Regions from separate parts of the Salimicrobium jeotgali genome, predicted to be linked through region 3. Evidence: a T-box and tRNA genes for the amino acid it is inferred to sense, from the RefSeq annotation. Region 3 holds a T-box; the other regions hold tRNA genes.
The links. A T-box is a leader RNA that pairs with one kind of tRNA and senses whether it is charged. The one in region 3 lies ahead of thrS (threonine--tRNA ligase), so its partner is inferred to be a tRNA-Thr.
Positions count from the first base shown of each region.

Region 1 (2,236 bases), 1.0 Mb from region 3:
TTCCACTTTATAAAGTTCTTTATCCGGAACTGCACTTTCTATTTTCGGAAAGATGACCCTTTCTTCCATTCTAATGTGATCATGAAGCTTCTCTCCCAATTCCTGAAACACTTTATAATCGAATCTCTCCAGCTTACGCAGTTTAACGATAAGTCCACGTATCACTGTATGATCGATAAGCATTTTCTCTATATCTTCATCCTCTTCTATCTTTGCATAGCAGGCGTACAGCGGGAGAAGGATTTCCTCTTCTTCCCTGAAGTGTGCTTCCCCATCATTTTCCCAGAAATCTTCAATATCCTTCATAATTTCTCTGAACTTGTCTTTTTCTTCTGTTTTCTGTAACTTCTGAGCAAGTACAAGACCATGGTGATGGTGGTGCGACAAAGGAACTAACGCTTCGTGTCGTTTCATTTTTATCCCTCCTACCCTCTTTATACCACAAATCCGGGTAATAAATCATCTGTCCGTAATACGTACTTCCGCCTTCTGGAAGGAAGGAGCTGACTTTATGTATTCATTACAAAAAAACTACCAGGATTCTGGTAGTTTTCATTATATATAGCGAAGGTGGGATTCGAACCCACACGCCCAGAAGGCACAGCATTTTGAGTGCTGCGTGTCTGCCAGTTCCACCACTTCGCCACGATTTTTATGTTTATTTTTTGGAGGCGGCAACCGGATTCGAACCGGTGATAAAGGAGTTGCAGTCCTCTGCCTTGCCACTTGGCTATGCCGCCATAACCTCAAAGAGCGAGAGACGGGATTCGAACCCGCGACCCCCACCTTGGCAAGGTGGTGTTCTACCACTGAACTACTCTCGCATGGCTGGGCTAGCTGGATTCGAACCAGCGCATGACGGTACCAAAAACCGTTGCCTTACCGCTTGGCCATAGCCCAACAATAAAAAATGGGGCGACTGATGGGAATCGAACCCACGAATGCCGGAGCCACAATCCGGTGCGTTAACCACTTCGCCACAGTCGCCATAGATTGAAAAAACAGGGGTAGTAGGACTCGAACCCACATCGGCGGTTTTGGAGACCGCTGTTCTGCCTTTGAACTATACCCCTAAAAATGGTGGAGGGAGCAGGACTCGAACCTGCGAACCCGATGGGAGCGGATTTACAGTCCGCCGCGTTTGGCCAACTTCGCTATCCCTCCATTTTTTATTAAAGTATCTGGTGCCGGCCAGAGGACTTGAACCCCCAACCTACTGATTACAAATCAGTTGCTCTACCAATTGAGCTAGGCCGGCAAAAGTGGTGGCTCGGGACGGAATCGAACCGCCGACACACGGATTTTCAGTCCGTTGCTCTACCGACTGAGCTACCGAGCCACTTTTATGTATTAATGGCGGTCCGGACGGGACTCGAACCCGCGACCTCCTGCGTGACAGGCAGGCATTCTAACCAACTGAACTACCGGACCAAAATTTGGTTGCGGGGGCAGGATTTGAACCTGCGACCTCCGGGTTATGAGCCCGACGAGCTGCCAGACTGCTCCACCCCGCGATGTTGAAGTATAACTTCTATGGTGGAGGATGCAGGGCTCGAACCTGCGACCCCTTGCTTGTAAGGCAAGTGCTCTCCCAGCTGAGCTAATCCTCCAGTGAAATAGTGGTGACCCGTACGGGATTCGAACCCGTGTTACCGCCGTGAAAGGGCGGTGTCTTAACCACTTGACCAACGGGCCATGGCGGAGAGAGAGGGATTCGAACCCTCGAGACCCGAAAGGGCCTACACGAGTTCCAATCGTGCTCCTTAAGCCAGACTCGGACATCTCTCCAGAAATGGCTCCACCGGTAGGATTCGAACCTACGACAAATCGGTTAACAGCCGATTGCTCTACCACTGAGCTACGGTGGAATATTGAAACGACCTGGCAGCGCCCTACTCTTGCGGGGGGTAACCCCGACTACCATCGGCGCGGAAGAACTTAACTTCTGTGTTCGGCATGGGAACAGGTGTGACCTCTTCGCTATTGCCACCAGATCTACAATTGAACTTTCCTTCGGACAAAAACCATTATATTGTTCCGAATGGAAAATTTCAAGAGGTTTTTTGAAAAACCTTCAAAACTGGATAAGAAACATACGACCAACGTATAGAGAAGATCTCGATGGATTAGTATCCGTCTGCTGCACGTGTCGCCACGCTTCCACACCGGACCTATCAACCTCTTCGTCTCAGAGGCATCTCTACAAAGGGAAATCTCATCTCAAGGGGGGCTTCAT
Region 1 is NZ_CP011361.2:1,993,801-1,996,036, forward strand. Features, by position in the region: gene AAV35_RS09930 (hemerythrin domain-containing protein) at 1-414, opposite strand, end outside; tRNA gene AAV35_RS09935 (tRNA-Leu) at 563-645, opposite strand; tRNA gene AAV35_RS09940 (tRNA-Cys) at 667-740, opposite strand; tRNA gene AAV35_RS09945 (tRNA-Gly) at 753-824, opposite strand; tRNA gene AAV35_RS09950 (tRNA-Gln) at 826-900, opposite strand; tRNA gene AAV35_RS09955 (tRNA-His) at 912-987, opposite strand; tRNA gene AAV35_RS09960 (tRNA-Trp) at 1,003-1,073, opposite strand; tRNA gene AAV35_RS09965 (tRNA-Tyr) at 1,079-1,164, opposite strand; tRNA gene AAV35_RS09970 (tRNA-Thr) at 1,183-1,258, opposite strand; tRNA gene AAV35_RS09975 (tRNA-Phe) at 1,264-1,339, opposite strand; tRNA gene AAV35_RS09980 (tRNA-Asp) at 1,355-1,431, opposite strand; tRNA gene AAV35_RS09985 (tRNA-Met) at 1,438-1,514, opposite strand; tRNA gene AAV35_RS09990 (tRNA-Val) at 1,535-1,610, opposite strand; tRNA gene AAV35_RS09995 (tRNA-Glu) at 1,621-1,695, opposite strand; tRNA gene AAV35_RS10000 (tRNA-Ser) at 1,697-1,788, opposite strand; tRNA gene AAV35_RS10005 (tRNA-Asn) at 1,794-1,868, opposite strand; rRNA gene rrf (5S ribosomal RNA) at 1,880-1,994, opposite strand; rRNA gene AAV35_RS10015 (23S ribosomal RNA) at 2,107-2,236, opposite strand, start outside.
Region 1: it has a tRNA-Thr gene. The T-box ahead of thrS (threonine--tRNA ligase) is inferred to sense a tRNA for this amino acid. The anticodon was not compared.

Region 2 (2,236 bases), 1.2 Mb from region 3:
ACCCGCACGAAAGGTGCAACGACTTGGGCACTGTCTCAACGAGAGACCCGGTGAAATTATACGATGCGTGAAGATGCGCATTACCCGCGACAGGACGGAAAGACCCCGTGGAGCTTTACTGTAGCCTGATATTGAATGTTGGTATCGCTTGTACAGGATAGGTGGGAGCCATCGAAACCGGAGCGCAAGCTTCGGTGGAGGCGCCCGTGGGATACCACCCTGGCGGTACGGACATTCTAACCCAGGACCGTGATCCGGTCCGGAGACAGTGTCAGGTGGGCAGTTTGACTGGGGCGGTCGCCTCCCAAAAAGTAACGGAGGCGCTCAAAGGTTCCCTCAGAATGGTTGGAAATCATTCGCAGCGTGTAAAGGCACAAGGGAGCTTGACTGCGAGACCTACAAGTCGAGCAGGGACGAAAGTCGGACTTAGTGATCCGGCGGTACCGCATGGAAGGGCCGTCGCTCAACGGATAAAAGCTACCCCGGGGATAACAGGCTTATCTCCCCCAAGAGTCCACATCGACGGGGAGGTTTGGCACCTCGATGTCGGCTCATCGCATCCTGGGGCTGTAGTCGGTCCCAAGGGTTGGGCTGTTCGCCCATTAAAGCGGTACGCGAGCTGGGTTCAGAACGTCGTGAGACAGTTCGGTCCCTATCCGTCGTGGGCGTTGGAAATTTGAAAGGAGCTGTCCTTAGTACGAGAGGACCGGGATGGACACACCGCTGGTGTACCAGTTGTTCCGCCAGGAGCATTGCTGGGTAGCTACGTGTGGACGGGATAAGTGCTGAAAGCATCTAAGCATGAAGCCCCCCTTGAGATGAGATTTCCCTTTGTAGAGATGCCTCTGAGACGAAGAGGTTGATAGGTCCGGTGTGGAAGCGTGGCGACACGTGCAGCAGACGGATACTAATCCATCGAGATCTTCTCTATACGTTGGTCGTATGTTTCTTATCCAGTTTTGAAGGTTCATTCCTTCCTAGATGTGGTGGCACTAGCGAAGAGGTCACACCTGTTCCCATGCCGAACACAGAAGTTAAGTTCTTCCGCGCCGATGGTAGTCGGGGTTACCCCCCGCAAGAGTAGGGCGCTGCCACATCGTTTTTTTTAATCAGCGCGGGGTGGAGCAGTCTGGCAGCTCGTCGGGCTCATAACCCGGAGGTCGCAGGTTCAAATCCTGCCCCCGCAACCAATATTCCACCGTAGCTCAGTGGTAGAGCAATCGGCTGTTAACCGATTTGTCGTAGGTTCGAATCCTACCGGTGGAGCCAAATTGCTTCCATAGCTCAGTGGTAGAGCACTTCCATGGTAAGGAAGGGGTCGCCGGTTCAAATCCGGCTGGAAGCTCTCGCAAACGAAACCAGGCCCGTTGGTCAAGTGGTTAAGACACCGCCCTTTCACGGCGGTAACACGGGTTCGAATCCCGTACGGGTCACCACTATTTCACTGGAGGATTAGCTCAGCTGGGAGAGCACTTGCCTTACAAGCAAGGGGTCGCAGGTTCGAGCCCTGCATCCTCCACCATAGTCGGCCGGCCTAGCTCAATTGGTAGAGCAACTGATTTGTAATCAGTAGGTTGGGGGTTCAAGTCCTCTGGCCGGCACCAGCAGAGTCCTTTATTACGGAGGGATAGCGAAGTTGGCCAAACGCGGCGGACTGTAAATCCGCTCCCATCGGGTTCGCAGGTTCGAGTCCTGCTCCCTCCACTTTTTTATGTTTCCATTTGTGAAGCTTTATGATTACAGAATTGTTGGGCTATGGCCAAGCGGTAAGGCAACGGTTTTTGGTACCGTCATGCGCTGGTTCGAATCCAGCTAGCCCAGCCTTTTTTTATTTTTTCATTAACGAATTTTCTATTGTTACGAGCCATTAGCTCAGCTGGTAGAGCATCTGACTTTTAATCAGAGGGTCGGAGGTTCGAGCCCTCCATGGCTCACTGCTTCATTGCGGGAGTAGTTCAGCGGTAGAACACCACCTTGCCAAGGTGGGGGTCGCGGGTTCGAATCCCGTCTCCCGCTCCATCGGGGCCTTAGCTCAGCTGGGAGAGCGCCTGCTTTGCACGCAGGAGGTCAGCGGTTCGATCCCGCTAGGCTCCATTACATTTTCACTTTTTATAAAAGAATAGATAAATAAAAGGAGTTTCTCGCGGAGAAACTCCTTTTTTGTATGAGCTATATGAACATTCTATCGGCTACTCCGTCGAGCCATTCGCCGAGATCTTCCAGTCGGAAAGGTTTC
Region 2 is NZ_CP011361.2:2,484,118-2,486,353, reverse strand. Features, by position in the region: rRNA gene AAV35_RS12545 (23S ribosomal RNA) at 1-931, shown strand, start outside; rRNA gene rrf (5S ribosomal RNA) at 983-1,097, shown strand; tRNA gene AAV35_RS12535 (tRNA-Met) at 1,114-1,190, shown strand; tRNA gene AAV35_RS12530 (tRNA-Asn) at 1,195-1,269, shown strand; tRNA gene AAV35_RS12525 (tRNA-Thr) at 1,274-1,345, shown strand; tRNA gene AAV35_RS12520 (tRNA-Glu) at 1,362-1,436, shown strand; tRNA gene AAV35_RS12515 (tRNA-Val) at 1,447-1,522, shown strand; tRNA gene AAV35_RS12510 (tRNA-Thr) at 1,529-1,604, shown strand; tRNA gene AAV35_RS12505 (tRNA-Tyr) at 1,622-1,704, shown strand; tRNA gene AAV35_RS12500 (tRNA-Gln) at 1,750-1,821, shown strand; tRNA gene AAV35_RS12495 (tRNA-Lys) at 1,862-1,934, shown strand; tRNA gene AAV35_RS12490 (tRNA-Gly) at 1,945-2,019, shown strand; tRNA gene AAV35_RS12485 (tRNA-Ala) at 2,022-2,094, shown strand; gene AAV35_RS12480 (response regulator) at 2,170-2,236, opposite strand, start outside.
Region 2: it has a tRNA-Thr gene. The T-box ahead of thrS (threonine--tRNA ligase) is inferred to sense a tRNA for this amino acid. The anticodon was not compared.

Region 3 (2,236 bases):
TAGTATTCATTTTTATAAACCATCATATGATGCGGGCAGTTCATCGGCCGCAGCACGAGATCCTCGTTGTCCATCTCCATCGTAGGGAACATATCCTCTTTGTAGTGATCCCAGTGTCCACTCTTTTTGTACAGATCCACGCTTCCAAGAACGGGAGTATAAACGTGATTGTACCCCAGTCTTTCCTCCAGGTCCACGATGTAGCGCTCAATTGTACGGCGGATCGTGGCGCCGTTTGGAAGCCAGAGTGGCAGCCCCTGTCCGACTTCCTGACTGACCGTGAAAATGCCGAGTTCCTTACCTAGTTTGCGGTGGTCCCTCTCTTTTGCCTCTTCTCTTAAACGAAGATATTCGTCAAGCTCCTCCTGTTTCTCAAAAGCTGTACCGTAAATACGCTGAAGCATTTTATTATCACTATCTCCCCGCCAGTATGCACCTGAGATGTTGAGCAGTTTAAAGATTTTAATTTTGCTTGTCTGCGGAACGTGCACACCGCGACAGAGATCGACGAACTCACCCTGCTGATAGAAACTGATCGTCTCTCCTTCAGGAATATCTTCTATAAGTTCTACTTTAAGGTCGTCCCCAAGTTCTTTATACTTCTGTATCGCTTCTTCCCGGCTGAGTTCAAATCGCTTCACTTCCAGATTCTCATCAACGATTTTCTGCATTTCTTTTTCAATTACCGGAAGATCCTCGGGAGTGATGGATGTATTCAGATCCATATCATAGTAGAAACCATCTTCGATCACAGGACCTACCCCGAGATTAATATCCTCGTCAAACACCCTCTTCACTGCCTGAGCCATAAGGTGGGCGGTCGAGTGTCTTAATACTTCCACCCCCTCCGGATTTTTATACGTTACGATTTCGATGGAGGCGTCCTTTTCGATCGGGCGCCGCAAATCGTACATTTCGCCGTCAAGTTTTACAGCAAGCGCCTGTTTTTTCAATCCGGGAGAAATAGAGTGAGCTATCTCCTCACCTGTTACACCCCGGTCGAAAGTTTTCTCGTTGCCATCCGGAAACTGGATACTTATCGATTCTGCCATCACTGCCACTCCTTCTGTATAATAATTTTCCCATAAATAAAATAACCCGCCCACAATTGCTTTCGCAAAAGGGGCGAGTTATCGACTCGCGGTTCCACCCATCATTCACGCCTTATTGAGGCGTCTTCATTATCCTTAACGCAGATATACGCCGACCGCTACTCACAGTTCACAGCCGGAGCTCCGAGGTGGTAATTGATAATCCTTCCGGGAGAAGCTTCCAGCCGCGACTTCTCTCTCTGAACCACAGGTACTTTACCAATCATGTCCTCTTCCAAGCTTTCATTTATCATTATGTCGTTATTATAGCCCTCTCCCACGGTTAAATCAAGCTTTCCTACCGATTTCTCCGGTTTGGACCGCTCACTTCCACCGGGTCGCTCAATTGACGGATCCTTTCAATGATCCTCGTCGCTTTCAAAGCACCCACTTCTCCTCTGTTCGTATGACCCATTACCTGTTCCAGTTCTTTAAGGGAGTAATTGGAAGTGAAGAAGACGGGAAGTCCTTCCATCATCCTGTGCTGAAGAATAGAGCCGAGTATTTCATCGCGGAACCAGGCGGATTGTGATTCCGCCCCGATATCATCCAGCATTAGAACGGGTACTTTTTTGAAAGCATCCACTTTACTTGCAATAGAATCATCTTTAATCGAAGCTTTCATTTCCCTCACGAATTCCGGCATGTAAATCACCATAGTCTCGATGTTGTGGTTACTGAGTTCATTCGCAAGAACTCCGAGAAAGTATGTTTTTCCTACACCGAACAGTCCATGGAAATACAGTCCTTTTTGTGGAAGTTTTTCCCCGAGCTGGTCCACGTAGGCTACAGTTTTCATTACTGCTTCGTTTCTCTCTTCGCTGCCGGTGAAATCCAGTTTTTCCAACGTCGCTTCATGCAGTTCTTTAGGCATGTACAAACTTTTGACGAGGGAACGCTGTTTTTCTTCTCTTTCTTTTTTTACCTGTCTCGGGCATTTGTCGTAAGCGATTTTCACTTCCTGTCCGTGAACTTCCGCACGGGGCACGTAGCCGGGCAAGATGTTAATGCACTCCGCGCGGGAAGGACACTTCTCACAGGCCAGCGACTGGTTCTGATATTCGTGAAGTTTAATCAGATTCTTCTCAGCCACCGTTCTCGTCAGCCCCTCTGTTTCTTCAATCAGTTTTTTGACTTCAGGGGCT
Region 3 is NZ_CP011361.2:963,783-966,018, reverse strand. Features, by position in the region: gene thrS (threonine--tRNA ligase) at 1-1,052, opposite strand, end outside; T-box leader at 1,119-1,338, opposite strand; gene dnaI (primosomal protein DnaI) at 1,390-2,236, opposite strand, start outside.